DNA from 4 places in the Streptomyces sp. NPDC005963 genome. Region 1 is predicted to be linked to each of the others. Evidence: riboswitches for the same ligand, from Rfam matches in the RefSeq annotation. Region 1 holds a riboswitch; each other region holds the start of a gene.
What was found. Region 1 has a riboswitch for cyclic di-AMP ahead of ABZ348_RS05855 (C40 family peptidase). Riboswitches for the same ligand answer to the same signal wherever they lie in the genome.
Positions count from the first base shown of each region.

Region 1 (7,788 bases):
GGCCTCCGCCAGCTCTACATCGCCCTCACCCGCAGCACACAGAGCCTGACCGTGCTGCACACCTCACCGCTTCCGGACGCCCTGACGAACTCGGGCGGCACACCGACCCCGACGGTCGGCGAACCGGGCTCCAGCGGACCGACATCGACCGCACAGGACCCCGGCGAAGCCGAGTCCGTCGAGCCGGATGACGCCCCGGAGATCGGGACCGACCTTCGGGTGCGGGTTCTCGGCCTCGGGCCGGGCGGCCGGTACAAGGTCAAGGCGCTCTCCCCCGACCTCGACCGGCCCCTCGTTCTGACGGTCCGCCACGGCTCCGCTCCGCCGCGCCCGGGAGAGGAGTTGGACTGCTGGGTCTTCGCCAACGAGACCAACCAGAGCGTCCTCACCACCGACCAGCGCGGCCGGCTGCCGATCACGCCCAAGATGGCGGCACGCTATGCGGCGGCACTCGGCGTACTCGATGAACTGACGAGCGGGGAACTGCCGAGCGGGGACGGAAGCGCTCCGCAGGACGCCCGCATTCGGCTGTCCGAACTCCAGGGCATGGCCAACCGCATCCTCCGCCGAGACCAGGCGGACTGGGTGGACGTGCGCAGCGTGCTCGGGTCCCCGGACAGGCACCGTCTCGGGCTGCTGCGTGACCTCGCTGCGGGAGCCAACCGTGCGCTCAAGGACGGCACGATGGACGCCGACGGCCTTCGGGGAGAGCTGGAGAGGTCCGGCTGGGGCGATGCTCTGGCCGATGCACGGGAGGCACTGCGCGCACGACTTGCCGAAGCCGCCGCAGCCCCGAACACACCGAACACGCTCAGCAACCCGAGCGATCCCAGCAACCCGAACACATCGGATGCACCGGCCACCGCCGAGCAGGAGCACCCTGAGAGCCCCTCGCACCGCGAGGGTCCCGAGAGCCCTGAGAACTCCGAAAACTCCGAGCATCCCGAGCATCCCGAGCAGAAGGAAAGCGAACCCGTGCCCACCGTCGACGACGCTCCGCCCTCCCGCGCCATGACGACCACCAAGGAGGGATTCCTGCGGGCGCTTGAGCAGGCGGCGAGCGCCGACCGCGGGTGCAAGAAGCACGAAGCGGTACGGCACGCGCTGAAGTCCGCCCTGCTGTGGGCGGACCTTCAGCCCACGGACTCCCCGATCGTCGACGTCAGTTGTGTCACGGAGGGAGGCACGTTCCTCTACGAGGCGCTGGGCGCCGGCCGTTCCAGCTATGCGGACCTCCGCTCGGGAGCCACCCGTCTGCTGGAGATCAACCACACCTTGCCCGAGCAGGCCGACGGCCTCTACCTCGTGCTGTGCGAACCGCCCGCGGAGGACTGGTCCGCCGACACCATTCGCGATGTCTTCGACGTCCACGTCCTCTGGCGCAGTCCTCAAGGGTGGGGCGGCCAGCACGCGGCGGCGGCCTTGAACTCTCCCGAGGTCTGACGTCCGCCCCGGAGCGCCGCATCGCTGGGTGTCACCCGGGGCGGGTGGCTCCTGCGAACGGCATCTCGTCGATCGGCGCGATGCGGACCGACGAGCCGGGCCGCGGCGCGTGGATCATCTTGCCGTCGCCGATGTAGAGCCCCACATGGCTGATCCCGGAGTAGAAGAAGACCAGATCGCCCGGGGCGAGCGCGGATCGCTGGATGCGGGTGCCGGAGTCGATCTGACCGTAGGTGGTGCGCGGCAGGCGGACGCCGGCGGTCTGCCAGGCGGCCCGGGTCAGCCCCGAGCAGTCGAAGGCATCGGGCCCGGTCGCACCCCAGACGTACGGTTTCCCGATGGCCCCGCGGGCGAAGGCGATCGCTCGGGCGGCGCGGTTCGTCGGGGTGCTCGCGGTCACGGGCGCGACGGTCGCCGCCCGTGGGGTTCCCGGAGCGGAATCCCGGTCGACGTGCAGCGAGCGCAGGGTGCCGAGGAGGCGTTGGGCGGCTGCCAGCTTGCCCTGCAGGGTCGCCTTGTGCCGCGCCTGCGCGTCCTCGTGGGTGCGGAGCGCCACGCTGCGGCGGCTCGCCTGCTTCCGTAGCGCCGCGACGTCCTTCGCCTGCTGTTCCGCGGACGCCACGGTCGCTGCCTGTCGGTCGCCGATGTGCGCGGCGAATGCGGCCCGCCGGAGGTACTCGTCCGGGTCCGAGGTGAAGGCGACCGCAAGACCGGGTGCGACGCCCCCGGTCCGGTGCTGCGCGGCGGCGATGGAGCCGAGGAGCCGGCGGGTGGTGTTGAGCCGCTCAACCTCGCGTACGGCCGCGTCCCGCAGCTGGTCGAGCGCCATGTGTTCCCGGGCCACTGCCTGCCGAGCCAGCTCCTGGCGCTCCGCCGCGGCCGTGGCCTCCCGCTGGAGACTGTCGACCTCGGCCCTGAGCTGTGCGGGGGTGGGTGCGGGGGCGGCCTGGCCGCTGCCCTGGAACGCGGTGGCGGTTGCGGTTCCGACGAGTGCGAGAACGCCGGCCGTGCGGACGGCTGAGCCGGTGAGCAGATGCTGCTGGGACTTTCGGGGCTTGCGGTGCTGATGATGCGCGGCCACGAGAGCGTCCACGTCCTTCCGTGAGGCCGGTCGGGGGGAACCGGAGGCGGGAGGTCGCCTGGGCCAGGACCGTATGCCCGAGATGACGGAAGAAGGGGGCCATGGGCTGAATGTGGTTGAAGCTGTCTGTCTCGCACCTATTTCTGGAGTGGTTCGCCCGATGGGTGTGACCCACTTCGTACCCCCATGACCGATACGGCGAATGAGGTACACCTGACCCGAGGGTGGTGATATGGGGAGGGTTAGGCTCCGCCCCATGGACGTACTCATCAATGTCTTCGTCGCGCTGCACATCATCGGTATCGCTTCTCTCCTGGGTGGATTCCTCACCCAGATGAAGTCGATATCTACTGGTACCGCACGTTTCACCCCGGCCATGCTGCACGGCGCGCTGACCATGCTGGTCACCGGCGTCGCACTGGTGGGCCTCAACCAGGCCGACGGCGAGACCGTGAACAACATCAAGATCGGCATCAAGATGGCGGTGCTGGTCGTGATCCTGGGGCTGGTGTACGTCAAGCGGGACGAGGAGACCGTCGAGAAGGGGCTGTTCGCCGCCGTCGGCGGACTGACGGTCGTGAATATCTTCATCGCCACCGTCTGGACCTGACGGCCCGCGGCACTCACGGCAGCGAGCCGCCCGCACCCCAGAAAGACCCGGTCTGCGAGGGCAGCCCTGCCGGAACGGGCCGCCCCGGTCCGCCCGACCGGGACGGGCCGACCCCTTCGGACCGGCCGGAACAGGCCGAACGGACCGGCCGGACCATGAGGTCGTGATCAACCGGAGCAGAACGATGGAAGCGGTCCGCGCGACGACGGACCCGCCGCGGCGTCAGGCCGGTCGGACGATCCCCCGGATCGGCATGGTGTAGATCGACTCCTCACGCACCTCCACGTGGTGGTCCACCCCCGGCTGCGGCGCGTGGATCATTCTGTCGCCGCCGACGGAGATGCCCACATGGCTGCTGTCGTCATAGAAGAAGACCAGATCACCGGGACGCAGTGCGCCCATGTCCACCTGCCGGCCGACATCTGCCTGCTCCCGGGCGGTACGGGGGAGGTCCACCCCCGCCGTTCTCCACGCGGCCCGGGTGAGCCCCGAACAGTCATAGGAACGCGGTCCCGTCGCACCCCGCACATAGGGCTTGCCCAACTGGGCCCGGGCGAAGGCGAGCACCCCGTCCGCAGGAGCCGCACCCCAGGCCGAGCCGGGGTGCTGCTGACGCTGCCGCTCCAGACGCTTCAGTTCCGCTTCCTCCGCGGCCCGGGCCATCGCCGTGTGTCTGGCCTCCTCCTGGGAGATGCGCCACGCCTCGGCGGCCATCTCCTGTTCGACGGCCGCGAACCGCGCTCTGGTCTCGGCGTCTCCCCGCCACAACAGGGAGCGCGCCTCGGCCAGCTTCGACTGCACCTGCTGCTTTCCCGTACGGAGGGCGCTCGGGGGGCGGGGGAGCGAGGTGGGCAGGCCGGTCGCGAACGGCGGTTCGGTGGGCCCGGTCGATGGGGCCGTCCCGTCGACGGTCGCGCCGCGCTGCCCCTCGTCCGGCCCCGCCGAGAGGTCTCTTCGGGTGCCGTCGGATACGGTCGCCGCCTCGCCGTGCTGCGCCCCTGCGGAACCCAGGGCTCTGCCCATCTGCCTGAGGCGCTCCGCGCGCCGGGCGTAGGCCGACCGCAACTCCTCGACCTCCCGGCGTTCTTCGGCTGCTGCCTGCTGTGCCGCTCCCCGGGGGCGGGTTTCCGAACCGGCCTTTCGGTAGAGGGCGTCGATCTTCTGCTGGACTTCCTCCACGGAGGGCGTCCGGTCATCCGCCGCCTGCGCGTCCTGCGCCGGGAGGAGCCCGACGGAAGCGATGGCTGCCGTGGTGAGCCCCACGGCCGTTGAGGGTTTTACGTTGCGACTTCGGGCCTTGCGATGCGACACCAAGGGCCGGCATCTCCTTCTTCCGTAGGTCGCCTACCGGGTTGGCTGGAGGGCTCGGGCGGACGGAAGCGCCCTACGGGCCTGCGCACGAACAGGCCCGATTCACCCCGGTGCTGCACGGTGGTTCCCCGGCTCCGGTCTCCCATGGGGGTGGAGACCGAATGCGGCGTGGCTGCCCGATCGGCGTGGATCGCCGCAGTGGTGCGGGCTGCCTGAGCCAGCACGCTAGCCAAACCGTGTGGCTGCTGTGAAGATTGGTGTTCGATTTGTCCGATACATTTTCGTGACCTTTTCATTCGGTGTGCCGTCGAGCTCGGATGATTACCTTTCGCATCCGTATCGGTTCCAGGAGTGACCGAACGTGGCCTTCTGCGGTATTTGTGCAGGCTGAAGCGTTCGATCGGGCGACCGAATCAGGCCAGGGCGCCCACAGCCGACGCCTATGGGCCGCGATCGGGATGCGCGACGGGCCGAGACGAGACGCGACGGGCCGGGACTGCTGTCTAACACCCCGGCTCCTCGACCAGCCCCTCGGTCAGCCCCTCACCGTCCAGGCTCCACCAGCGGGTGATGTCCAACTCCCCGAGGAACGCCCGGTCATGGCTGGCGACGATCAACGCGCCGCGATAGCCGGCCAACGCCTGGGTGAGCTGGGTGACGCTGGCGAGGTCGAGACTGTTCGTGGGTTCATCCAGCATCAACAACTGCGGAGCGGGGTCGGCCAGCAGGAGCGCAGCCAACGCGGCCCGAAGGCGTTCACCCCCGGAGAGCGTCCGCACCTGCTGCTCGGCCCGGGCGCCCCGGAAGAGAAAGCGGGCCAGCTGGGCCCGGATCGCGTTGTCGGTCGCGGTGGGCGCCAACCGGGCCACGTTCTGGGCGATCGTACGGTCGTCGTCGAGGACGTCCAGGCGCTGCGGCAGATGGCGCATCGGTACGTGCACGGACACCGGGTCCGCCGCATCCACCCCGACCGGGGTGAGCCCTCCGCCGATGGTGCGCAGCAGCGTCGTCTTGCCCGCGCCGTTCCCGCCGAGCAGGGCGATGCGTTGCGGCCCGTGCACGTCGACGGCATCGATCACCGCGCCCGTCCGCAGCCTCAGCCCCCGCAGGCTCAGGACGCTCCGCCCCGGGGGCACGGCCGTGGCGGGCAGGTCGAGCCGGATGGTCGAGTCCTCGCGCACCTGCGCCTCGGCCCGGTCCAATCGCTCCCGCGCCACAGTCAGCCGCTCCTCGTGGACGCCGCGCTCCTTGCCAGCCGCGACCTGGGCCGAACGCTTCTTGGCCTGCATGGTCGTCTTGTCCAGCCGGTTGTCCGCATACATCTTCTTCCCGTACCGGACACTGCGGGCCCGCCGCGTCTGGGCCCGGTCCAGCTCCCTCTTCTCCCGTGTCACCTGCGCCTCGGCGGCCTGGACCATACGGGTGGCGGCCTCCTGCTCGATGGCGATGGCGCTGCGGTAGGCGCTCAGGGCGCCCGTGAAGACCCGTACCTGCGAGCTCCGCAGCTCGGCGATCTGATCCACCCGTTCCAGCAGCTGCCGATCGTGGCTGACGACGATCACCGTGCCGGCGTGGCCGTCGAGGGCCGTCGACAGACGTCGACGGGCGGCCCGGTCGAGGTTGTTCGTCGGCTCGTCCAGCAGCAGCACCCGTGGACGGGCCAGCAGGAGCGCGGCCAGCGACAGCAGTACGGCCTCGCCGCCCGAGACCTCGCCCACCGTGCGATCGAGCCCGATGCGGCCGAGGCCGAGCTGGTCCAGGAGGGCCAGGGTTCGCTCCTCGACGTCCCAGTCGTCGCCGACGGCGTCGAACAGCTCCGGGCGGGCGTCACCGCCTTCGATGGCGTGCAGGGCGGCGCGCGTGCCCGCGATGCCGAGGACCTCGTCCACACGCCGTCCGGTGGCCAGCGTCAGATCCTGCGGGAGGTATCCGACCTCCCCTTCGACCCGGACAGTGCCGCTCGTGGGAGTGAGCAGACCGGCGATCAACCGGAGCAAGGTGGACTTGCCGCTGCCGTTGTCGCCGACCAGCCCGGTACGGCCGGTGCCCAGCGCACAGGACACCTCGGCGAGCACGGCGGTGCCCTCCGGCCAGGCGAACGACAGACGGGAACAGACGACGGAAGCGGGAAGGGGACGAGACATCAGCGGATCTCCACCATCGACGAGCCAATAGGGCTGCACAGGGAGATGCCGTGCACCGCGGACCACGGCACAGGGGGAGAACGCAGAGGGGAGATCGCCGGACGAGGGGAGCGTCGGCTCCCGGGCAGCTCGCTTCTGAGGTCGCGCTCGTGCACACCGGAAGTGCGGGGCACGGCATCTCGAACCTCAGCGACGCAACGGCCTCTCCTCACGGCGACAACAGATACGCGAGCGACGCTACACGGCCGCCAGGGCCCCGCCAACGCAATTCTTCGCCGCCCGTGACCCCCCGGATCGGCCGGTGCGGGCCCGGGTTGTCAGTGGGGCGGCCTAGACTCGGAGAGCGATGAGCAGCCTCTTTGACGAAGACTTCTTGGCGAACCTCCAGCACGCCGCGCAGGAGCCCCCGCCGCCCGAGGACCACGACGGCCATGAGGACCCCGAGGGCCACACCCGGGAGGAGATCCCCGACGATCTCTTCCAGGGTGCCTTCGACGTACCCCCCGCCCGGGACGCGTACCACCGGGACGGCGCGCCGCGCACCGTGGTGGACCCGGAGGCCCTCCTGGACGGGCTGAACGACCAGCAGCGAGCCGCCGTCGTGCACACGGGCTCCCCGCTGCTCATCGTCGCCGGTGCGGGTTCGGGCAAGACCCGGGTTCTGACGCACCGGATCGCGCATCTGCTGGGGAGCCGTTCCGTGCACCCCGGGCAGATACTGGCGATCACCTTCACCAACAAGGCCGCCGGCGAGATGAAGGAGCGCGTCGAGCAACTGGTCGGGCCGCGCGCCAACGCCATGTGGGTGTCCACCTTCCACAGCGCCTGCGTCCGCATCCTGCGCCGCGAATCCAAGAAGCTCGGTTTCACCTCGTCGTTCTCGATCTACGACGCGGCCGACTCCAAGCGGTTGATGGCCCTGGTCTGTCGCGATCTCGACCTCGATCCGAAGAAGTTCCCGCCGAAGTCGTTCAGCGCCAAGATCTCCAACCTGAAGAACGAGCTGATCGACGAGGAGACCTTCGCCGACCAGGCGGGTGACCAGTTCGAGAAGACGCTCGCCGAGGCGTACCGGATGTACCAGGCGCGGCTGCGCGAGGCCAACGCCCTGGACTTCGACGACATCATCATGACCACCGTGCATCTGCTCCAGGCGTTCCCGGATGTCGCCGAGCACTACCAGCGGCGGTTCCGGCACG
Region 1 covers NZ_JBEXVD010000002.1:594,737-602,524, reverse strand. The annotation lists gene ABZ348_RS05870 (ATP-dependent DNA helicase) at 1-1,443, shown strand, start outside; gene ABZ348_RS05865 (NlpC/P60 family protein) at 1,475-2,524, opposite strand; gene ABZ348_RS05860 (hypothetical protein) at 2,781-3,134, shown strand; gene ABZ348_RS05855 (C40 family peptidase) at 3,357-4,397, opposite strand; cyclic di-AMP (ydaO/yuaA leader) riboswitch at 4,460-4,624, opposite strand; gene ABZ348_RS05850 (ATP-binding cassette domain-containing protein) at 4,949-6,589, opposite strand; gene pcrA (DNA helicase PcrA) at 6,936-7,788, shown strand, end outside.

Region 2 (7,788 bases), on a different contig from region 1:
GTCCCGTACGGCGCCCAGGGCGAACTGGTACGGGTCCACCCGGGCGAGGAGTGGCTCTACGTCCTAGACGGGCGACTTCGCCTCAGCCTCGGTGAGGCCGTGCACGAACTGGGACCCGGCGACAGTGCGCACTACGACTCCCTCACCCCGCACCGCATCGCCGCGGCCACGCGTGAGGGCGCCGAGATGCTGTTCGTCCACACCCTGCTCCAGAGCCCCGACCTCTATCCGCACATCTGATCCAGCCGAGCGCCTGCCCGGAACGAGCCCCGGAAAGACCGGAAGTCGAGAGGACCGTCATGTCAGAGAACCCCACCGCACCCGAGAACGCAGTCGCCGACAGCGCCGCCGCCCACGCCGCAGCGACCAAGAAGGGCAAGGAGAACGGCCGGTTCCCGCGCGGGATCTGGGTGCGCCTCTTCGCCTATCTGATCGCCGGCCATGTGTTCGCGGGCTTCCTCTACCTCCTCTTCGAGATGGGCGCCAAGTAGCGACCGCTCATGGGGGCGCAGTAGTCCGACGCAGCCGGCCGAGGACGTCAAGGGTTCTCAAGGGGGCCTCATGGGTCCCGGTCCCGCTTTCGGCGGCTGACGACCCACGGGGAATCGTCGAGCGACGAGGGGTCCACGAGTGCCGGCAGCGGACGAACGTCCCAGCTCCTGGCGCTTCCACCCCGTACCGCCCGACGTCTACCGTGCAGGTCAGACCTCGTCGAGGAGTCGATGGCGCAGCCGCTCCCGTGTCTCGGGAGTGATCCGCAGCCCCTCGGTGAGATAGCGCTCGGTGCCGCCCCACGTCTGGTCGATGGTTTCGAACGCGGTGTGGAGGTACTCCCTCCGCGCGTCGAAGAGCGGGCTGAGCAACTCCATCACTTCCGGTGACATCCCGGCCGGTGATTCGTCGCTGCGCCGCACCCGATACCGACGGTGCGGGTCGTTGGACTTCAGGTAGTCCGCTTCGATCGCGTCCCGCTCCACGCCGACCGCCAGGAGCGATACGGCTATGGAGAGCCCCGCCCGGTCCTTGCCCGCAGCGCAGTGCATCAGGGCGGGAACGCTGTCTTCGGCGAGGGCGTGCAGCACCCTGCTGTGCTCGTCGGTGCGGTCCCTGATGATCATCCGATAGGTGTCGGACATTCGTGCGGCTGCCTGGCCGTCTCCCAGGATGGACCGCAACTGCTCGATGTCCCCGTCGCGCACCATCTGCCAGAACTCCGCACCGTCCGCCGGGTCGCTGAGCGGGAGATTGAGGTTGCGTACGCCCTGGAGGGCGATGTCCGGACCTTCGAGCAGCATGTCCGCCGCATTGCGGAAGTCGAAGATGGTGTGGAGCCCCAGGGAGGACAGGAACGCCGCGTCGCTTCCGGTCGCATGGGCGAGGTGGCCACTGCGGAACAGTCGACCCTGCCGCACCCGACGACCGTCCAGGGTCGGGAGCCCGCCCACGTCCCGGAAGTTTCGCACCCCGGACAGCTCCGGCTCGATCGACGGGACCTGCGGCAGCTGCTGCGTCACGGAGGCTCCTGAGGGTCACTGCCGTCGGCGCCGCTCGCCGACGTTGGCGTGTTCTCGACGATACGACATCCGTTCGTCAGACGATCATGTTGTGTGATCTCTCCTGAGAACTGATTGTTCCACTCATTCTGTGCGATTGGCGCAATAGATGCTTCTGTCCGAAATGGGGGCTTCGGTGGCTTGATGTCCTTCCTGCTAAATGTTCGAAGGCCATCTCGTGAGCGGGATCATAGTGGTGACCCTCAGTGGCGGTGGGGCGTGACAGGATTCCCAAAGCGGTGGGGGAGTTGGCCATTCGCCGTCCACGGAGTGTTACGGGAAATTCTGCCCTCTATGACCTTTGTCATTGATCAGAAAAAGGCCCGGCTTGTTTGCCTCAAGAGGGCTCGATTACGGTCACGGAACTCCGGACGGATCGCCTAATCCTGCCGCCGACCGGAATTCATCCACATCCACGCGTGGCAGGAGCGGGGGACCCAGGTAGTACGCCGATCCCGGATTTCCGGACGGCTTGGGGTGAAGTCGCGCACAAGCGCGGCCGGGCATCTCCAGCTCGAACCCGACAGCTCACCTCGTAGGCGCCGGAGAGGAAATGCGCCATGCCCGCAAAGGGTAAGCACCGCCGTACCAGGACCAGCACCATCACCCGCGGTTTCGTCGCTGCCGGCACCGGTGGCGCAGCCATCGCCCTGCCGCTGATGGGCGCCTCGGGTGCCTTCGCCGCCGAGCGCACCGCACCCGTCGCGGCCCCCGTGGTCGCCTCGGCGAACGCCGCCGCCACACCTGCCGCTGCGCCCGCCGAGCGGACCGCCACCCCGGTCAGCTACCGGGTCGTCGCGGGCGACTACCTGTCCAAGATCGCCCAGGAGCACCGGGTCGACGGCGGCTGGCAGCAGCTCTACGCCGACAACCGCGAAGCGGTCGGCGACAACCCCTCGCTGATCCACCCCGGCCTCAAGCTCACCATCGGCGGCGCATCCGCCACCGAGTCCAAGGCCGCCGAGAGCAAGCCCGCGGCTCCGACCGAGACCAAGGCCAAGAGCAAGGCGGAGCCGCAGCCCGAGCCCAAGCAGGAGCGGCCCGCCAAGGCCGAAGCCAAGGCCGAGGTCAAGAAGGAGGCTGCGGCTCCGGCCGCCCAGTCCTCCGCCGCCCAGACCTCCACCAGCGACGATTCCGCCACCGAGGCCACCGGCTCGGGCTGGACCGGCCCGCTCTCGGGCGTCGGCGTCAGCACCTCCTACCGGATCTCGGGCGCCATGTGGTCCAGCGGCTACCACACCGGCATCGACTTCGCGGCGCCCACCGGCACCACCGTGAAGTCGGTCGGCCCCGGCACCGTCGTCTCCGCGGGTTGGAGCGGCGCCTACGGCAACGAGGTCGTCATCCAGCACACCGACGGCAAGTACTCCCAGTACGCCCACATGTCCTCCCTCTCGGTCTCCGCGGGGCAGAGCGTGAGCGGTGGCCAGCAGATCGGACAGGTCGGCTCCACCGGCAACTCCAGCGGCCCGCACCTCCACTTCGAGATCCGTACCGGCCCCGGCTACGGCTCCGACGTCGACCCGGTGTCGTACCTGCGTCAGCACGGCGTCTCCCTCTGATCGAGTCGCCCGTCACGGGCGCCGGAGGTCCTCGACGACCCCCGGTGCCATGAACACCGAGAAGTCCCCGTTTCGTCGCCGCGAAACGGGGACTTCCGTGTATTCCCTTGAGCGCCCCGATTCCCTGGTGGCATAGATCACCCGGCGTCAACCCCTCCTTACGGTCGCGTAGGTCACATCGCGGAGGTCAAGATGAGTGATCGTGGCAGGCGATTCGGGAACAGGGAGCATGAATACATTCGCGTCGTACGCGGCGATCGGCGACAGCTTCACGGAAGGGGTCGGGGACCCCGGTTCGGACGGAACCTTCATCGGTTGGGCGGATCGATTCGCCGCACTCCTCGGTGACGGAATGCCAGAACACACCTTCCGCTACGCCAACCTCGCCGTACGCGGCAGGCTCCTCGACCAGATCGTTGCCGAACAGGTGCCCCGCGCGAAGGAACTCGCCCCCGATCTGGTGACGTTCTGTGCAGGGGGGAACGACATCATCCGACCAGGCAGCGACCCCGACGACGTCGCCGAGCGTCTGGAGCGGGCGATCGCGGACCTCACGAGCGCGGTGGGCACGGTGATGGTGACCACCGGCTTCGACACCCGGAGAATGCCCGTGTTGCGTCATTTGCGAGGCAAGGTCGCCACGTACACCGCCCATGTCCGGGCGATCGCCGACCGCCACGGCTGTCCGGTACTCGACCTCTGGTCCTTGAAGTCGGTCCAGGACCCGCGTGCTTGGGACACCGATCGGCTCCATCTGTCGCCCGAAGGACATGCCCGGGTGGCGGTGCGCGCCGCCCAGGTGCTGGGACTCGATGTCACCACCGACCCCGACCAGCCCTGGCCCCCGCTACCGCGGCGCGGGACGCTGGAGGTGCGACGGGACGACATCTACTGGGCGCGCGAGCATCTGGCGCCCTGGATCGGCCGCAGGTTGCGCGGCGAGAGTTCGGGCGACCACATCGAAGCCAAACGGCCCGATCTGCTACCGCTGTAGACGGTCGACGCCCCCACCCGGCTGCTGGAACCCTGGGCGGTTCCGTACCAGGTCCGCGCGTGGCAACGACTGCGGGACCGGACGATCGATGTGACGGCCCCGTCCCCGTACCGCGAGGTCCCCTCGACGGACTCATCCCTTCCGAGCAGGGGCGGACGAGGCCGGGATCCGCTCCAGCACCCCTCCGGCGAAGACGTCGTACAGCGGAAGCGACTCCAGATGCACATAGCCGATGTGGCAGTCGCACACCGCCAGCGGACACGGGCGCGGACGCAGCGCCTCGCGGTAGGAACCGTCGTAGAGGTTGCCCAACTCCGTGGCGACGAAGTGGCAGCGCCGTACCGTGCCGTCGCCGTCGACGGAGACGACCGACTCCCCGGTCCGACAGGGCAGCCCGGCGGACGGGTGGGCACGGCGACTGTAGGAGAAGAGGGGGTCGAGGTCCGTCCACTTGGCCGCTTCGGCGTCCGAGTAGGTGTGGCCCTCTGCCGCATTGACCCAGAGGTAGATGTGGTCGGGCAGTGCTGCGCGCAGTTGACGCGCGTGGTCGAGGTGCTCCGGTACGCCGACGATGCCCACACTGAACCGGACGCCGAGTCGGGCCAACTCCTCGCACTTGCCGAGGAACCGCTCGTAGGGGGTCTGCCCTGGATGGTAGGTGCACCACAGTGCGAGAGCGGTGAGGTCGGCTTCGGCGAGCCAGTCGGTGCGGCAGCTGAGATTGGTCTGGATCGCCACCCTACGCACCTGCGGCAGCCGGGACAGTTCGATGAGGGCACGTCGGTACCAGGAGCGCACAAGCCCTTCGCCCCACGGTGTGAACAGGACCGACAACCGATCGTCGCGCTGATGGGACACCCAGGTGGTGAATCGTTCCAGCGCTGCCCGATCGGTGCGCAGTTGCTCCGGGGTGTCGCGGCGCTTGGCGAAGGGACAGTAGGGGCAGTCGTAGTCACAGGAGGCCAGCGGGCCGCGGTAGAGCAGTGTCAGATCCATGGGGCCGCTCACTTCGACTCGTACCGTGCCATGGCCGTCCGTACCGTGGGGGAGAAGAGCTCCGGCCCCAGTGCGTCCGAATGAGCCAGCCCCTCCGGGGTGAGCTTCAGCCGACCCGATGTGTGCGGCTCCAACCAACCGAGTGCGGTGAAGCGGTTCAACTCTGCGGCGAAGTCATCGGCGGGATCGCACTGGAACCGCTCCCGGTAGTCGGCCGTGTCCATGCCCTCGGCCTGGAGCAGGGATTGCAGGAGGTGACGGCGGCGGGCTTCCGTCACATTGATGCGGTAGCCGAACTCCGCACGGTCGAAGTCCTCGGTCCGCGTGTAGTCGTCGATGATGGAACGCACTTCCCCGGGCCGTACTGCGTAGTCGAAGGAGTAGTGCAACTCGGACGTGTAGGAACGGGCTCCACAGCCCAACCCGATCATCCCGTCGGTCTGGCACGCATAGTCGTCCGCGCCCTGGGCGGGTGCGTCCGGCCGGCGGAACATCCGCATCGAGACCTGCTCGTAGCCCTGGTCGACGAGGTGGTCGCGGCCGTGCCGGTACAGCCGGAGCCGCTGCTCGTCCCAGGCGGCGTCACCGGCCGTGCCCTGCGGGGTGGCTTCCGTTCCGCTACCGCTCGGGGTGCGTCGGTCCAGACCGGTCAGCGGTCTCACATAGAGCGGATAGAGGTAGAGCTCCTCGGGCCGCCAGGCGAGCGCGGCATCGAGTGAGCGACGCCAACTGTCCTCGGTCTGACCGTCGATGCCGTAGATCAGATCGATGTTCAGCACGGGGATGCGCGCGTCGCGGATGCGGCCGAGTGCGGCCTCGACCTCGGCTCGGCGTTGTGGCCGGACGGCCGCCTTCGACTCCTTGTCGTCGAAGCTCTGGACGCCGATGCTGAGCCGGGTGGTGCCGCGTTCGGCGAGGACGGCGAGCCGATCGGCGGTCGCCGTGGCCGGCGACGCCTCCACGGACAGGGGTATCGCGGTCAGCTCGGCGCCCATGCGCTTCTCGGCGATGTCGCAGAGCCGCTCCAACTCTCCGGCGGTGAGGAAGGTGGGCGTGCCCCCTCCGAAGGCAGCAGCGGCGAACCGCACGGGTGCGCTGTCGCCCAGTGCGTCCCGCACCGCGCTCGCCTGGCGGTCGAGCGCATCGAGGTAGCGCGTGGTGAGTTCGTCGGGAGCCCCGATCCGGGTGAAGAGGTTGCAGAAGCCACAACGGATCTCACAGAAGGGGATGTGCAGATACAGCGAGAGTGCGTCGGTGGGCTCCGCGGCCCAGGCGTCGCTCAGACGGGGACGGTCGGTGAGCCTGCGGTAGGCGGTCTTGTGCGGATAGGCGTAGACATAACTCTGGTACGGGCGCGGAACGACCGGGGGAGTGCTCATGCGGGGGCCTCGGCGGACTCAAGGAAGAAGTGGGCGTACGGCACGGTCCAGACGGCCTCATGGCCGAGGCGGTGGCCGGTGTAGCCGTCATCGCCGTAGGTGGTGCCGTGGTCGGAACAGATGACGACGAAACAACGGCGGCGCCTGCGAACCACCGAGAAGAGCCGTTCGATGTGGCGGTCCACGTACTCCAGGGCCGCCGCATGGGACTCGCGGGTGTCTCCGGTCTCCTTGGTCGCACCCGGCAGATGAAACCAGTTGGGCTGGTGCAGTGCGGGCACGTTGACGAAGAGGAACAGCCGCTGATCCGACGGCAGCGCGCCGATGACGCCTTCGGCACGCTCGATCTGGGCCTGGAACGACACGGGTGAGGTCACCCCGAACTCCGGCTCCCAGTGGCTCTCCTGGAACAGACCCGGCAGCACCGAACCGAGCGGACCCTGCTGGTTGAAGAAGCCGACGCCGCCGATGCACACCGTGCGGTACCCGGCTTCGGCGAGCCCGGAGACGAGGTCGGGCGTGTCGAAGACGAACGTTCTCCCCTCGGTCGTCTCGCTCCCTGTGAACCGTGCGGCGAAGAGCCTCGGATGGGGGCCGGGTTCGGCCGGAGTCGGGAGGAACCCGGCGAACATCGCCTGGTGGGATGCATAGGTGAAGTTCCCCGGCGCATGTCTCCGCTGCCAGGCGCCGCCAGGGAGGTACCGGGCGAGATGGGGCGTGCGGCCCGCCGCGCAGAGCTCCGACGCGACGTCGTGGCGCAGGGTGTCCACCGTGATGAACAGGATGTCGTCATGCCCCACGACCTCGTTCATGTCCGGATCGTCGCACCGGGCCGCCTCCTCGCCGAGCGGTGGAGGCAGGACGGGCACGGGTGGGGACGGCAGGGCGGGAGTGTCAGGCATGGGCACGGTGGTTCCTCGTCCTACGGGGTGCACGGTCGCGCGGATCGGTGGCGGCACCGCGCCCCACCGTCGTGCTGGGTGCGAATGGTTCCTCGGTGGTGTCGGCAGTGTCGGCAGTGTCGGTGCTGTTGACGGTGTTGACGGTGTCGGTGGTGTCGGTGGTGTCGGTGGTGTCGGTGGTGTCAGTGGTGTCGGTAGTGTCGGTGGGCCGTGCGCGGGCCGCACATCGCGACCGTACGGCGGTGATCTGGGCGGCGTAGGTGTCCTCGGACTCGGCCCCGCTGCCGGGGAGGCCGATCAGACCGGGCAGCAGATCGCCGAAGGCGTTGACCTCGCCGATGAAGAAGCTCCGCCAGTCCGAGGCGGGCAACAGGTCGACCCCGACCCGCAGCGAGCCGGGGA
Region 2 covers NZ_JBEXVD010000006.1:314,522-322,309, forward strand. The annotation lists gene ABZ348_RS12665 (XRE family transcriptional regulator) at 1-240, shown strand, start outside; gene ABZ348_RS12670 (DUF6126 family protein) at 300-491, shown strand; gene ABZ348_RS12675 (tyrosine-protein phosphatase) at 702-1,514, opposite strand; cyclic di-AMP (ydaO/yuaA leader) riboswitch at 1,925-2,110, shown strand; gene ABZ348_RS12680 (peptidoglycan DD-metalloendopeptidase family protein) at 2,114-3,115, shown strand; gene ABZ348_RS12685 (SGNH/GDSL hydrolase family protein) at 3,345-4,109, shown strand; gene ABZ348_RS12690 (STM4011 family radical SAM protein) at 4,242-5,105, opposite strand; gene ABZ348_RS12695 (STM4012 family radical SAM protein) at 5,114-6,484, opposite strand; gene ABZ348_RS12700 (STM4013/SEN3800 family hydrolase) at 6,481-7,296, opposite strand; partial or broken gene ABZ348_RS12705 (STM4014 family protein) at 7,622-7,788, opposite strand, start outside.
Region 2: another riboswitch for cyclic di-AMP. It lies ahead of ABZ348_RS12680 (peptidoglycan DD-metalloendopeptidase family protein); the one in region 1 lies ahead of ABZ348_RS05855 (C40 family peptidase).

Region 3 (7,788 bases), on a different contig from region 1:
CACACCCGGTTGCGTCGGCTGGTGGCCAAGGCGTTCACTCCGCGTCGGGTCGCGGCCTTCGCCCCCCGCGTCCAGGAGCTGACGGACCAACTGATCGACTCCTTCGCGGCGAAAGGGGAGGCAGACCTCATCCACGACTTCGCCTTCCCGCTGCCGATCTATGCGATCTGCGATCTGCTCGGTGTCCCGGCCGAGGACCAGGACGACTTCCGCGACTGGGCCGGCATGATGATCCGGCACGGCGGCGGGCCGCGCGGCGGGGTCGCCCGGTCGGTCAAGAAGATGCGGACCTATCTGGCCGAGCTGATCCATCGCAAGCGCGAAGATCCGGGGGACGATCTGATCTCGGGCCTGATCCGGGCCAGCGATCACGGCGAGCACCTGACGGAGAACGAAGCCGCCGCGATGGCCTTCATCCTGTTGTTCGCCGGGTTCGAGACGACGGTCAACCTCATCGGCAACGGCGTCTACGCCCTGCTGCGCCACCCCGAACAGCGCGCGCGCCTCCAGGCGTCCCTGGCTGCCGGGGAAACCGGGCTACTGGAAACCGGAGTTGAGGAGCTGCTGCGGTACGACGGTCCTGTGGAGCTCGCCACCTGGCGGTTCGCCACCGAGTCACTGGAGATCGGTGGGAAGCGGATTGCCGCGGGCGACCCGGTGTTGGTGGTGCTCGCGGCTGCCGATCGCGACCCTGACCGCTTTGAGGAGCCGAACGTCCTCGATCTTTCCCGGCGTGACAATCAGCACCTCGGATACGGGCACGGCATCCACTACTGCCTCGGTGCGCCGCTGGCACGACTGGAGGGCCAGACCGCGATCGCCACGCTGCTGCGCAGGCTCCCCGATCTGCAACTGGCTGCGGATTCATCAGATTTGCGCTGGCGTGGGGGGCTCATCATGCGTGGGCTGCGAACCCTTCCCGTCGAGTTCACATCCCGAAACATCTGACGAGCCATCAAAACCGTGACAATGACGTAATCTCAGCTGCATCGACTTGTGACAGACGTTCGAGTGCGGCTACGTTCTGCGCGTCCTCAGCAGTCTCGCGAAAGGCAACCGCATGCTCTCCGGGAATGGTCGACATCGCCGACCCCGTCAAGCTCCTGCCCTCGTCGTCGCGGCAGGGGTGACGGGATCCGCCATCGCGATTCCGCTCCTCGGCGCGACGTCGGCGTCGGCAGTCGAAGCGACCGCGTGGGACAAGGTCGCGGAGTGTGAGACCGGGGGCCTGTGGACCGCGGACACCGGCAACGGCTTCTACGGCGGTCTCCAGATGTCGCAGGAGACCTGGAAGGCGTTCGGTGGTACGCAGTACGCCTCCCGCGCGGACCTCGCCACCCCCGCACAGCAGAAGGCCATCGCGGAGAAGGTCGTCGACTCCGAGGGCATCCGGCCCTGGAGGGCGTGCGCGACCCTCGCCGGGGTCGAGGTGGTCCTCGATCCCAACGAGGCCCCCACCGCTCCGACGAAGCCCGCCGCGCAGCCGACGCCATCGGCCGAGCCCACGGAGATCCCCAAGCCGTCCGCTCCGACGGGCACCGCTCCCGCCAAGACGCCCGCGAAGACTCCGGCACCGGCCGGGAGCGCGCCGAGCGGTTCCGGTGCCGCGTCCCCGGAGTCGAGCCCGGGGCAGCCCTCCGGGTCCACCGGAAAGCACCGGGGCGAGGCGGCGACGGAGTCGAGCCCGGAGCAGTCCGCGCCTACCGGTGCCAGCGAGTCGACGGGCTCGGCCGCGCCGACCGAGCCGGTCGGCGACCCCGGGGCGCCGCGCGAGACCGACGAGGCCCATCCCTCCCGGGGTGAGGGGAGCCGCTCCGACCTCGGCACCACGGACGCGGGTGCCACGACCGCCGAGCAGTCCGGCACGGCCAGCGTCTCTCCCGGCTCGTACACCGTGCAGGCCGGCGACAACCTCTGGGCGATCGCCGAGAAGAACGAACTGCCCGGTGGTTGGCCCGCCCTCTATGAGGCCAACAAGGAGACGGTCGGCGACGAGCCCGATCTCATTCACCCTGGTCAGAGCCTCGATCTCACCGCTAAGTAGAGGCTGTTAGCCACTCTTTGTCCGGATTTGGCGAAGTGAGACAAGCGTCTCTTTGCGGCAATTCGCTTATCGGGGCTAGCGGAATCCTGCGTTCCGCGCCTGACCTGCGGAAACGCAAAGCGCACTGTTGATGAGATGGGCGATTTCTCCCCGATGTTCGACTTTGAACATCGGGGAGAGTCATGCCTACGGTCTGAACCGCTCGCCACCGCGGGCACCGTCGACCGTCACGCCGAATCCTGCCGTCGGTCGGGGGGAGTACACGTCGCGTAGAGCGCCGAAGGCAGGAGCGGGGGACCCAAGGTAAGTGCCGGCAACGACCGTTGGAGACGACGGTGGGAACCGGCTAGGGGTGAAGCCGTGCGCAAGGACGCACGGCCGGGCAACTCACTAGGCCCGAACCCGACAGCTCACCTCGTAGGCGTCGGTGAGGAGAAGACTCCATGCTGTTTTCCAGCAAGGCGAAGCACCGCCGCCCCAGCAAGGCCAGCCGACTGATGGCACTCGCCGGTGTCACCGGTGTCGCCGTCGCCGCCCCGCTGATCGGCGCCACCTCCGCCAGCGCCGCCACCGCCTCCGAGTGGGACAAGGTCGCCCAGTGCGAGTCCGGCGGCAACTGGTCCATCAACACCGGCAACGGCTACTACGGCGGCCTCCAGTTCTCGGCCTCCACCTGGGCCGCGTTCGGTGGCACGAAGTACGCATCCACCGCCAACCAGGCGTCCAAGGCGCAGCAGATCGAGATCGCCGAGAAGGTCCTCGCCGGTCAGGGCAAGGGCGCCTGGCCGTCCTGTGGCGTGGGCCTGTCCAACACCCCGTACGGCGGCGGCGCGGCCGAGGCCCCGCAGCCCAAGGCGGAGCCCAAGAAGCAGCAGCCGAAGGCCGAGCCCAAGAAGGAGCAGGCCAAGCCGCAGCAGCGCGCCGAGGTCCCCACCACCCGCTCCGAGCGCTCCGAGGCCCCCGCCAAGGCCGAGGGCTTCCAGAAGGGTGACGGCGAGTACCAGGTCAAGGCCGGCGACACCCTGAGCAAGATCGCGGAAGCCGAGAAGGTCGACGGCGGCTGGGAGAAGCTCTTCGAGCTCAACAAGGACGTCATCAGCGACGCCGACGTCATCTACGTGGGCCAGCAGCTCCACCTGGGCTGAGCCCCGACCGGAACGGGTGCGTCCGGAGCCGACTTCCCGGTCGGACGGCCGCCGGCCTGATGGGGCAGAGTCCCTCTGAGGCCGCGCCAACCGACCGAAGCCCCTCGGGCCCACCCGTACAACCCCGTGCTCGGACCGCTTCGGTGGAGCCGCCGAGCACGAGGGCCCCGGATTCCGTGCCGATCCCCCTCCCCCCGGGATCGGCGCCGCGGACCCCGGCAGTTCGCCGAGTGCCGTCGAGCCGGGTCGGCTTCCTTCTCCTGGCCACCCGCCCCCACGCCCGAAGCAACCCCGGTGAACTGCCTTCGGCCCCTTCCCCCCGGGGCCCGAACCACCCCGGGTCGGTGCACATCCCCCCATGTGCGCCGGCCCGGGGTTTCTCCGTCCGTGCCGCACGCGCGGGCCTGGCACGCAGTCCGCACCGTGCCGACAACAGCAGTGCCCCGCCCGCTACCCGATGGTAGTCCGGCGTATCAGGGCCCTTTTTCGTCCCAGGGGGCGGGCATCCGACGAACGGCACCCGCACGGCGGTTAGGCTCATGCCGCAAGGCCAAAGAGACCCTGCACCCCACGCGTCACATCCCAGAAGGAGATGCTCGTGCCGTCCATCGACGTCGTCGTAGCCCGGGAAATCCTGGACTCCCGAGGCAACCCCACCGTCGAGGTCGAGGTTGGCCTCGACGACGGCAGCACGGGTCGTGCTGCCGTTCCGTCCGGCGCCTCCACCGGCGCGTTCGAGGCTCTTGAGCTTCGCGACGGCGACCAGAACCGCTACCTGGGCAAGGGCGTCGAAAAGGCCGTCCTCGCCGTCATCGAGCAGATCGGCCCCGAGCTGGTCGGGTACGACGCCACCGAGCAGCGCCTGATCGACCAGGCGATGTTCGACCTCGACGCCACCCCGGACAAGTCCTCGCTCGGCGCCAACGCCATCCTCGGCGTGTCCCTGGCCGTGGCCCACGCCGCGTCCGAGGCGTCCGACCTGCCGCTCTTCCGTTACCTGGGCGGCCCGAACGCGCACCTGCTGCCCGTTCCGATGATGAACATCCTGAACGGCGGCTCGCACGCCGACTCCAACGTGGACATCCAGGAGTTCATGATCGCCCCGATCGGTGCCGAGTCCTTCTCGGAGGCGCTGCGCTGGGGCACCGAGGTCTACCACACGCTCAAGAAGGTCCTGAAGCAGAAGGGCCTGTCCACCGGCCTGGGCGACGAGGGCGGTTTCGCGCCGAACCTCGACTCCAACCGGGCCGCGCTCGACCTCATCCTTGAGGCCGTCAAGGAAGCCGGCTACGCGCCCGGCAAGGACATCGCGCTCGCGCTCGACGTCGCCGCGTCCGAGTTCTACAAGGACGGCAAGTACGAGTTCGAGGGCAAGTCCCGCTCGGCCGCCGAGATGACCGAGTACTACGAGGAGCTCGTCGCCTCCTACCCGCTGGTCTCCATCGAGGACCCGCTGTTCGAGGACGACTGGGAGGGCTGGAAGGTCCTCACCGAGAAGCTCGGCACCAAGGTGCAGATCGTCGGCGACGACCTGTTCGTCACCAACCCGGAGCGACTGTCCCGCGGCATCGACGAGGCCGCCGCGAACGCCCTCCTGGTCAAGGTGAACCAGATCGGTTCGCTGACCGAGACGCTGGACGCCGTGGAGCTGGCCCAGCGCAACGGCTTCAAGTGCATGATGTCCCACCGCTCCGGTGAGACCGAGGACGTGACCATCGCCGACCTGGCCGTAGCCACCAACTGCGGTCAGATCAAGACCGGCGCCCCGGCCCGTTCCGAGCGCGTCGCCAAGTACAACCAGCTGCTGCGCATCGAGGAGATCCTCGACGACGCCGCGGTGTACGCCGGGCGCAGCGCGTTCCCCCGCTTCAAGGACTGATCGCCTGCGGCGACCTCAGCCCCGCCGCACGGGTTGAGGCACGCTGAGGTGTCGTCGGTCGTGGGCAGCGGCCGGATCGGTCGCTGCCCCGCCAGTCTCCCTACGTCCCCGGCCACGGTCCCGTACCGTGTCCGGGGACGTAGGCACATGGCGGGCCCACAGACCCCGGCGGCACCCGACGGCGCCGCCCACCACCTCCGTACGCACCCGTCGTACGGAACGGGCGATTCCGTACGGCGGACGCGTCCGGGCGGCAGCCGTACGACACGGGTCACGGAGCAGGGGAGGCGGGACGACATGGCCGGGAAGAATCGAGACCGGTTCTCCACCGCGACCAGACTGCGGCTGCTCGGCGAGCAGACCGCCGCCCGCGTCTACCGCTCCCAGACCAAGCGGCAGGCCCGCAGGTCCCGGCTCACCGGGCGGGCGGCCTTCCTCGCCCTCGTGGTCTGCTCGTTGATCGTCGCCCTGGCCTATCCCATGCGCCAGTACGTGTCCCAGCGCGGCGACATGTCCGACCAGCGCGACCGCATGGCCGAGGCCGAGCAGCACGTCGAACGCCTGCGGGACGAGAAGGCGCGCCTCCAGGACGACGCGTACATCCGGCGTCTCGCCCGGGAGCACCTGCACTATGTGCTGCCGGGGGAGCGGGGATACACGATGATCGACCCCGAGAACGCCGAGCAGGAACGCGGCCGGGACGACGCCGCCGACCGGCCCTGGTACTCCAACGTCTGGGACGGCGTCGACTCCGCGGACCGCGGCTGACGCGGGCATCTGCGAACCTGGTACGTCGCGGCGCCCCCGGACGCGTCCGTTGCTGCAACGCTCACCCCGAGATCGTCCAACCCGTGAGACCGAAGAACCGTTAGATCCAAGGCAGGCATGGAAACCCCTCCTCCCCACACCGACCCGACCGAGCCCACCGACGCGGACATCGCCGCGTTCAAGGAGCAGCTCGGCCGGCCGCCGCGCGGACTGCGCACCATCGCGCACCGCTGCCCCTGCGGCCAACCCGATGTCGTCGAGACCGCACCCCGGCTGCCCGACGGCACCCCCTTCCCGACGCTGTACTACCTGACCTGCCCGCGGGCCGCATCCGCCATCGGCACGCTGGAGGCGAACGGCGTGATGAAGGAGATGACCGAGCGGCTGGAGAGCGACCCCGAACTCGCGGCCTCCTACCGCGCGGCCCACGACGACTACATCCGGCGCCGCGACGCCATCGAGGTGCTCCAGGGCTTCCCCAGCGCCGGCGGCATGCCGGACCGGGTGAAGTGCCTTCACGTCCTGGTGGGGCATTCGCTCGCGGCGGGCCCCGGGGTGAACCCGCTCGGGGACGAGACGATCGCCCTGCTGCCCGAGTGGTGGCGCAAGGGACCGTGCGTCACGCCCTGCGCACCCCCGGAAGCCGGCTGAACCCTCCCCTCCGGCTCGACCCCATTCCATAGATCTTTCTGGATTCCTTCAGATCCTCCGAGGAGCCCGTATGACCCGCGTCGCCGCGATCGACTGCGGTACCAACTCCATCCGTCTGCTCGTCGCCGATGCGGACCCCGCCACCGGGCAGTTGGTGGAGCTCGACCGTCGGATGACCATCGTCCGGCTCGGTCAGGGCGTCGACCGCACCGGCAGGCTGGCGCCCGAGGCCTTGGAGCGCACCTTCGCCGCCTGCCGCGAGTACGCGGCGGTGATCGAGGAGCATGGCGCGGAGCGGCTGCGCTTCGTGGCCACCTCGGCATCCAGGGACGCCGAGAACAGGGACGAGTTCGTGCGCGGGGTGCTGGATGTCCTCGGCGTGGAGCCGGAGGTCATCAGCGGTGACCAGGAGGCCGAGTTCTCCTTCACCGGCGCGACGAAGGAGCTCCCCGGGCACGAGGAGCGGCTGGTGGTGGACATCGGCGGTGGATCGACGGAGTTCGTCATCGGCCGGGAGCGGGTCGAGGCCGCCCGGTCGGTGGACATCGGCTGTGTGCGGCTGACCGAGCGGCACGTACGCAGCGACCCGCCGGCCCCGGTGGAGATCGCGGCGGTCCGGGCCGATATCGAAGCGGCGCTCGACCTCGCGGAGCGGACCGTACCGCTCCGGGGTGCGCGCACCCTCGTGGGCCTGGCCGGCTCGGTGACGACGGTCGCCGGCATCGCGCTGGGCCTGGACGCCTACGACTCCACCGCGATCCACCACGCGCGGATCCCCGTGGAGCAGGTGCGGACCATCGTCCAGAAGCTGATCGACGCCACCCACGACGAGCGGGCGGCGATCCCCGTGATGCACCCGGGGCGCGTGGACGTCATCGTCGCCGGCGCCTGTGTGCTGCTGGCCATCATGGAGCGCATCGGGGCCGAAGAAGTGGTGGTCAGCGAGCACGACATCCTCGATGGGATCGCCTGGTCGGTCGCCTAGAAATGAAGTTCGTGAAGTTCTTCACAAGGAAAAGGGTCCTGATGGGCGCGGTTGACGGCCGAAAAGCCGCCTCTGAGGGGCTGTTGGGCCTCGAATGGAAGGTGGCGGCCCTCGGAGGGGGTGTTTCCGTCAGATGAACCAGCTCAGTGGTTTCTTGGCCGCCCGGCTTTAAGGGCCAGCTCACAGGCGGTTCCCAACGATCACCAAGGTGCTGTGGTTCCCTGGAAGGTGCATGACCTCGATCACGGGGGCGCGCAGTGTAGCAGAGGTGGACCTACTCCTTGTGAAGGGGCTCACGAGCACCCCATGTCGGTGG
Region 3 covers NZ_JBEXVD010000018.1:31,338-39,125, forward strand. The annotation lists gene ABZ348_RS22715 (cytochrome P450) at 1-948, shown strand, start outside; gene ABZ348_RS22720 (transglycosylase family protein) at 1,061-2,044, shown strand; cyclic di-AMP (ydaO/yuaA leader) riboswitch at 2,310-2,483, shown strand; gene ABZ348_RS22725 (transglycosylase family protein) at 2,488-3,189, shown strand; gene eno (phosphopyruvate hydratase) at 3,782-5,068, shown strand; gene ABZ348_RS22735 (septum formation initiator family protein) at 5,366-5,836, shown strand; gene ABZ348_RS22740 (DUF501 domain-containing protein) at 5,954-6,487, shown strand; gene ABZ348_RS22745 (Ppx/GppA phosphatase family protein) at 6,558-7,472, shown strand.
Region 3: another riboswitch for cyclic di-AMP. It lies ahead of ABZ348_RS22725 (transglycosylase family protein); the one in region 1 lies ahead of ABZ348_RS05855 (C40 family peptidase).

Region 4 (7,788 bases), on a different contig from region 1:
TTCGGCCGCAACCACGGTCGACCAGCAGACGGCCAGCGGCGCCACTTCACTCAAGCAACTCGACCAGTTGAAGGAGCTCAACCAGCTGAACCAGCTGATGGAGGTGCCCAACCACCTCGCTCCCCTGCTCGACCCGGTGGCCCAGGTGGCGGGCGCGATCCAGTAGCGCACCCGCCTCGTGCGGGAGGGCGGCAGGACCGGGTCGAAAAAGTTCTTCGGAACTTTCTCGGCGGACCTGTCGAGAACCCGTGGACGGCTCCGACGTCCCCTACGAGAGTCGCCCGCCCAGGGTGGCCCGTTCCCCGGAGGAGTGGCGTCATGAAGTATCTGGTGATGGTCCAAGGTGCCCAGGTCGACTACGAGGCCATGGGCGGAAAGAGCTCCTCGCACAGCCCGGCCTGGAACGAGAAGGACCTTCAGGCGATGTACGAGTACATGGGTGCCATCAGCAACGATCTCTCCGAATCCGGAGAGTTGGTCGACTCTCAGGGACTGACCGAGCCGGCCCAGACCCGGCACGTCACCCTCGGTGCCGATGGTCGTCCCGTCATCACCGACGGCCCCTACGGTGAGACGAAGGAAGTCCTCGCCGGCTACTGGGTGGTGGATTGCGAGAGCCTTGAGCGCGTGACCGAGATCGCCACCCGCGTGGCCCGCTGTCCCGAGCCCGCAGGTATTCCGGTCTACCCCGTGGTGATTCGTCCCATCCAGGACGCCGGTGGGGGCGAGGTGTGCTAGTCAGAACGGGATGAAACGTTCCCAGGAGACCGAGGACCTGCTGCGCCTGAACGCGCCGCAGGTCCTCGGTGCGTTGGTCAGGCGGTACGGGCACTTCGACCTCGCGGAGGACTCCGTACAGGAGGCGTTGTTGGCCGCCGCGATGCAGTGGCCGAAGACCGGCCATCCGGACAATCCGCGCGGCTGGTTGATCAAGGTCGCCTCCCGCAAGCTGACGGACCTCCTACGGGCCGACGAAGCCCGGCGCCGTCGTGAGGAGACCGCGGCGAACCTGACCCCGCGTGATGCCTTCACCACCGCTCCCCTCGGTGAGAGCCGGGCACCCACCGAGGACGACACGCTCACCCTGCTCTTCCTCTGCTGCCATCCCTCGCTGAATCCCACCGCACAGATCGCCCTCACCCTGCGGGCCGTCGGCGGTCTGACCACCGCGGAGATCGCCCGCGCTCATCTGGTGCCCGAGGCGACGATGGCCCAGCGCATCAGCCGGGCCAAGCAGAAGATCAAGGGTGTGCCCTTTCGCCAGCCGGGCCCGGGGGAGCGCGGTCAGCGGCTCGCCGTGGTCCTGCAAGTGCTCTACCTGATCTTCAACGAGGGGTACACGGCCACGTCCGGCCGCACCCTGCACCGCGCCGATCTCGCCCGGGAGGCGATCCGGCTGACCCGTGCCGTGCGCGCACTGCTGCCCAGGGAAGGGGCGGTCACCGGACTGCTGGCCCTGATGCTGCTGACCGAGGCCCGCAGCGCCGCCCGCACCGGACGGCACGGGGACCTCGTTCCGCTGGCCGAGCAGGACCGTTCCCTCTGGGACCGGCGGACGGTCGAGGAGGGCATCGCCCTCGTGGAGGAGGCCCTCTCGCAGGGGCCGGCAGGGCCCTATCAACTCCAAGCCGCCATCGCGGCCCTGCACGACGAGGCAGGGACGTCGGACGCCACCGACTGGCCGCAGATCCTCGCGCTGTACGACGTCCTCGTACGGCTCGCCCCCGAACCCATGGCGGAACTCGGGCGCGCGGTGGCGGTGGCCATGGTGCACGGGCCCGAGGACGGGCTGCGCGAGCTTGCCGCGCTGGAGGACCGGCTGAGCGGACACCACCGGCTGGAATCCGTGCGCGCCCATCTGCTGGAGCAGTCGGGTGATGCCGAAGGGGCCAGGGCGGCTTATCTGCGCGCGGCGGGTCGCACCCTCAGCGAGCCCGAGGCCCGCTATCTGCGCACCAGGGCGTCCCGGCTGCCGTCCTGAACTCCGGAACGGGCAGAGATGTCCGGCTTGACCTTTACGCAACGTCAAGTTCTACCGTTCTGGACATGGAGTGGTCGATCCAAGAGATCGCCCGGCGCGCCGGGACGACGAGCCGCACCCTGCGGCACTACGGCGAGCTGGGTCTGCTCGAACCCACCCGTGTGGGCAGCAACGGCTACCGCTACTACGGTCCGGACGAACTCGTCCGGCTCCAGCGGATCCTGCTGCTGCGCGAACTGGGGCTCGGGCTGCCCGCGATCGCCGAGGTGCTGGAGGGCCAGCGGGACACCGCGGCTGCCCTGCGGACGCACCTGCGGCTGCTGGAGCGGGAACGCGAACGCATCGGGCGCCAGATCGCCTCGGTGCGGACCACCCTCCACAAGACCGAGTCAGGGGAGGAACTCATGGCCGAGGACGTGCTCGACGGCTTTGACCACACGCAGTACGAGCAGGAGGTGTCCGAGCGCTGGGGGCGGGACGCGTACCGCAGGGGCGACCAGTGGTGGCGTGCCCTGACCGACGAGGAGCGGAAGGGGTTCATGGCGCAGCAGACCTCGATCGCCGAGGACTTCGCCCGCGCGCTCCGGGACGGACTGGCCGCCGAGGACGATGCGGTGCAGGCGATCGCCCGGCGGCAGTACGAGTGGCTTTCGCTGGTGGAGGCGCCGTCGAAGTCCCACTTCATCGGGTTGGGGGACATGTACGTGGCGGACGCGCGGTTCACCGCCACCTACGACCGGCACGGAACGGGGACGGCGGCGTTCGTTCGCGATGCGATGCGGGCGTACGGGGAGCGGCACCTCAGCGATGACTGAGCACGGCGAACCGGACGCATCCTGGCGATGACCGGGCACGGAGAATCGGGTCGGCGCTCCGGGGAAGCTAGGCGGATGGCGGACGGAATGCTGCCGTCCGTACCGGTTCTCCCCGGCGCGCGGCAGACCCTCGTCACTATTGGAGTTGATCTTGCTCCGGATAGCGTAAGGTTGTGTTCAACGGCGCGGGGTGGAGCAGCTCGGTAGCTCGCTGGGCTCATAACCCAGAGGTCGCAGGTTCAAATCCTGTCCCCGCTACTAGTAAGACATTAGCCCGGCACTCTTTTGAGTGCCGGGCTAATGCATTTTCCCGTGCTCTTTGCGTTCGTGGGCGGCCGTCGGATCCGGTCGCATTCGGTCGTCGCATTTATGGGGGCATCGCCCGGTTGGACGACGGCGGCTCGCCACCCGACCCGGTTGCGGCCAGCATGAGGGGGGCGCGGGAACCGTGTCCGCAGCCGTGGGCGGACCGGGCAGGAGAGCAGTCTTGGGGCAGCAGGAGCAACAGCACCTCGGATTGGGCACCTGGCGCTTCGTCCGTACGCTGCCCGTCCTGATGATCGTCGGCGGTGTGGTCTTCGATGCACTGACCCCGCCGATGTTCACCGCCGCGCCCATGTTCGCGGCGGCTCCGCTGTTCGCCGCCCCCTTCTTCTCCTGGCTGTCGACCCTGCTGACGGGTGGCGCGGCCATGGTCGGGGTCATCGGGCTCCACTACGCCAAGGACACGCTCGCCGAGCCCACCACATACACCGAGATGATCACGGTGGTCACGGTCTCCGGTCTCGCGCTGCTGATCAACTGGGTGATCCAGCGCAGCAGCGAGCGGTTGGCGTCCGCCCGGGTGATCGCCGAAGCCGCCCAGCGGGCGGTGTTGCCCACCCCCGCGGAGGACATCGGCGGTCTGCGGGTCGCCGCGCGGTATGAGGCCGCGGTCGAGGACGCCTTCATCGGCGGTGACCTCTTTGCCGTGCAGGAGACGCCGCACGGCGTACGGCTGGTGGTGGGGGACGTGCGGGGCAAGGGGCTGGGGGCGGTGGAGACGGTCGCCGTGGCGATCGGAGCCTTCCGGGAGGCGGCGGAGCAGGAGAGTTCGTTGGAGGGGGTCGTCCAGCGGCTGGAGCGCGCGCTGACGCGCGAGGCTAACCGGAGGGAGAGCCTCGACGCCAAGGAGACCTTCACCACGGCCGTGCTCGCGGAGATCCCGCGCGGGGCGGGCATCGTCCGCATGGTGAACCGGGGACACCCCGAGCCGTTGCTGCTCCACCCGGACGGCCTGTTGGAAGGTCTCCCGCCCACCGAGCCCTCCCTTCCGCTGTCGATGGGCGATCTGGGGTCCTGGCCCGATCGGGCGGAGGAGTACCCGTTGCCGCCGGGCGCGACCCTGCTGCTCTACACCGACGGCCTCTCCGAGGCACGGGACGGGGCGGGACTGTTCTACGACCCGGCCGAGCGGCTCAACGGACGGCAGTTCCCGGGCCCGGGAGAACTCCTGGACGCCCTCCTCGACGATGTCCGCAGGCACACCGGAGGCGGCAGCGTCGATGACATGGCGCTGCTGGCGGTGGCCAGGCCGGCGGAAGGGCGCGCGCAGCGGCGGGAGCGCGGTCCTTGAGACCGAGCACTCGGGCGCCCCGGGCGGGTGCTGCTTGGATGCACCTGGCCGATCCCGGACCGATATTCGGTTGCGAGCCTCCAGCCGATCGGGTTGCCACGAGAAGAGGGCAGCAACAAGCTCGCGCACTCTCCGTGATTGAAGGGGAGCCATGCGCATAACATTTGACGAACAGTCAGGGTGATGATGCATACCCCGGCACGTTCAAGTCGCCCGAATCCGGCCGCTTGTGTCCGGTTAAGTCTGTGGCAAAGAGATTAAAGATCACTCAGAAGAGCTTGGAATAAAGTCCAGGTGTCTATTAACGTTCGATAACGCAGCGCGGTCGTCCCAGCCGTCGTCAGGACGGCGCCGTGCTCATGCGCCGAATTCCGCAAGGGAACCGGGGAACCACTAATTGGGGTGAATCGGGCATATTCTGCCGTGCAGTTCGCGGTCGAAGACGCTCGTAGGAGACCTTCCTGCTCCGAACCCGTCAGCTAACCCGGTAGGCGAGAAGGAAGGAAAGGAGCACGCCTCAGTGGCGTCTAACAGTCCTGCCCCGGAAGCACCGTTCAAATCCGGCGTCTTCAGTGAAGAGGGTGCAGCCCGCTCCACCGGCGAGTGGAACCCCACCGCCGAGACGGTCCGCCCGCGCGGTCGTCACAAGCACCGGGTCATGAAGCAGCGGGGCGGATTCGCCCGTAGCTCCACGGTGCTCGGTGTCGGTGTGATCGCGGCGGTCGGTGCAGGTGGCATGGCCACCGCGCAGAACAAGCCCGCCGTCTCCATATCCCTTCCCGACGCCATCTCCGAGAGCCTTCCCGACTCTCTGACGTCCGACGACGCCCCCGAGGTCGACCAGTCCGCCTCGTACGCGGCGATGGGACTCGCGGGGCAGGAAGTCGGCTCCGAGCAGTCCGGTGCCGGTGAGGCACTGCGCTCCCGCATCCTCCAGCAGGCGGAGCAGCAGCAGGCCAACGCCGCTGCGGCAGCCAAGGTCGCGGCTGAGAAGGCGGCTGAGAAGGCCGCCGCGGTGAAGGCCGCAGCGGACGCGAAGAAGGCCGCGGAAGAGGTCAAGCAGAAGGCGGCCGAGGCGAAGAAGAAGGCCGAGGCGGAGGCCAAGAAGAAGGCCGAAGCCGAGCGCATCGCCAAGCTGGCCAAGAGCTTCTCGCTCCCCCTCTCCTCGTACCGCATCACGGCCACCTACGGTCAGTCCGGTCCGATGTGGTCCTCGGGCCAGCACACCGGCCTCGACATGGCGGCCTCGTCCGGCACCCCGCTCAAGGCCGTCACCAGCGGAACCATCAAGTCGGCCGGCTGGTCAGGCTCCGCGTACGGGTACCAGATCATCCTCAAGCTGAACGACGGCACCGAGGTCATGTACGCGCACCTGTCGTCCCTGAACGTGAGCGCCGGTCAGAAGGTGGGCACGGGCGAGATGATCGGTCGCGTCGGCGCCACCGGCAACGTCAGCGCCGCGCACCTCCACCTTGAGGTCAAGACCGCCGGCGGTTCGGACATCGACCCGCTGTCCTGGCTGCGCGGCAAGGGTCTGAGGGTCTGAACCACAGCTCCCGTGACTGTGTCCGTGTCTGCGGGATCGAACGCCCCGTGGATGCGGACGGGTTCGCGGATCGCGCCGTGGTGCCCGATCCGTCCCGATGAGCGGCGCGGCCACGGCCGCCCGCCCCAGTCGGGCACAAGGTCTCCTCAAGCTCCGTCCGCCATCCTCAAGGCGTACGCACCGGCTCGCACGGCCGGCAACTGAACTCCGGCAGCCCTGGCGCACACCCCCCGACGCCAGGGCTGCCGGTTTTTCCGTCTCGGGCACCGCTGAGGGCCGCACCGCCGTGGGGAGCCCGGCCCGTCGATGTTGATGGGCGATTCGCGCGCGGACCGTGTCGGTGGGACCTTCGCGCGCCGTTCAGGCGCGATAGGGGTTGTAGCCCTCGTAGTCGCGGTGCGGTGGAGGCACCCACACCTTGCCGGTCGCCCGTGCCGCATGGGTCAGCGCCGGGCTCGCCACCGCCTTGCGCTCCCACATGTGGTGCAACAACTCCTGTTCGCGGGCGACGAAGTCGGCACCCGCCGCGCCCCGCCGGGCCCGGTGGCGCAGGAACGCCAACGATGTCGCGAACCGTTGGTACTCCGCGACCGCGTGCGCCGCGGCCGGGCCCTGTGCGCGTCGGACCACGTTCCGGGCCATGCCGCGCGCCTTCATGGAGGCCAGGGCGAGCGGTTCGGCGGGCGCGAGCCAGCCCGCGGTCGCGTACGCGGGCAATTCGGTGGCGATGGTGCGCAGTTCCCGTTGGCGCGTCCAGATCGTCAGCCAGGTCAGCAGTGCGAAGGCGGGCACCATGAACGCTCCGTAGACCGCGTAGAAGCCCCACGGTCCGAACAGGGAGGCCGAGCCGTTCCACAGGGCGTGCACTCCCATCGAGAGGACGAGCCCCACCAGGGGCAGCACGATCCGCCGTATTCGCTGGCGGCGGGTGGCGAGGGCCGCCATGCCGAAGCCGATGCCGGCCAGCACCGTGAAGAGGGGGTGGGCGAAGGGCGACATGACGATCCGTACGAAGAAGGTCGCCGCGGTCACCGAGGTGAAGCCCGATGAGCCGAGCGCCTGGTCCTCCCCGAAGGCGTTGCCGAGGTAGAGGATGTTCTCGGTGAAGGCGAACCCCGTCGACGTGAAGCCCGCGACCACGACGCCGTCGACGATCCCGGTGAAGTCACGGCGGCGGAAGATGAAGATCAGCAGGATCGCCACGGCCTTTGCGCTCTCCTCGACCACCGGAGCCACGACGGTCGCTCCCCAGGTGTCCGCACCGGCGGGGTCCGCGGTGGCGGTCGCGATCCAGCGGGTGGCGAAGGTGTTCGCCGTGATGGCGACGAGCGCGGCGGCGAAGGCGCCCCAGGCGAAGGCGAAGATCAGATTCCGCCAGGGTCCCGGTTCCACCCGGTCCAACCAGCGGAAGGCGGCGAGCAACAGGGGTACGGGAAGGGTGGCGAGCCCGAGCCCGACGAGGAAGCCCTCCGGCCCGGTCTGTTCGCGGACCAGCGCCAGGATGACGAGGGCGCAGAGGGCGAGCAGGGTGATCACGATTCCGGCTCGGACCGCTTTGCTCTGCCACAGCCGGGAGGCGCTGCGCGGTTTGTAGCGCCAGCGCGCACGATCGGGTACCGCGTCGAAGACGGGTTGCCGCGGGTCGTACGCGGGCACCGCTGGCCCCTGCCCGGTGGGGTGCGCAACAGGACGACCGGCCGGGTACGGGTCGCCGATCGGCGCGGGGCGGGCGTACGGGGGAGCGGATCCGGGCGGGGGGCCCGCATCCGGACCCCAGTGCGGACGGGGCGGCGGATGGGCGGTGGGGTGGGGCGGTTGATGTGGTTGCTGG
Region 4 covers NZ_JBEXVD010000005.1:357,062-364,849, forward strand. The annotation lists gene ABZ348_RS11215 (hypothetical protein) at 1-166, shown strand, start outside; gene ABZ348_RS11220 (YciI family protein) at 319-738, shown strand; gene ABZ348_RS11225 (sigma-70 family RNA polymerase sigma factor) at 749-1,981, shown strand; gene ABZ348_RS11230 (TipAS antibiotic-recognition domain-containing protein) at 2,047-2,796, shown strand; tRNA gene ABZ348_RS11235 (tRNA-Met) at 2,981-3,054, shown strand; gene ABZ348_RS11240 (PP2C family protein-serine/threonine phosphatase) at 3,284-4,411, shown strand; cyclic di-AMP (ydaO/yuaA leader) riboswitch at 4,764-4,920, shown strand; gene ABZ348_RS11245 (M23 family metallopeptidase) at 4,932-5,957, shown strand; gene ABZ348_RS11250 (PrsW family intramembrane metalloprotease) at 6,318-7,613, opposite strand.
Region 4: another riboswitch for cyclic di-AMP. It lies ahead of ABZ348_RS11245 (M23 family metallopeptidase); the one in region 1 lies ahead of ABZ348_RS05855 (C40 family peptidase).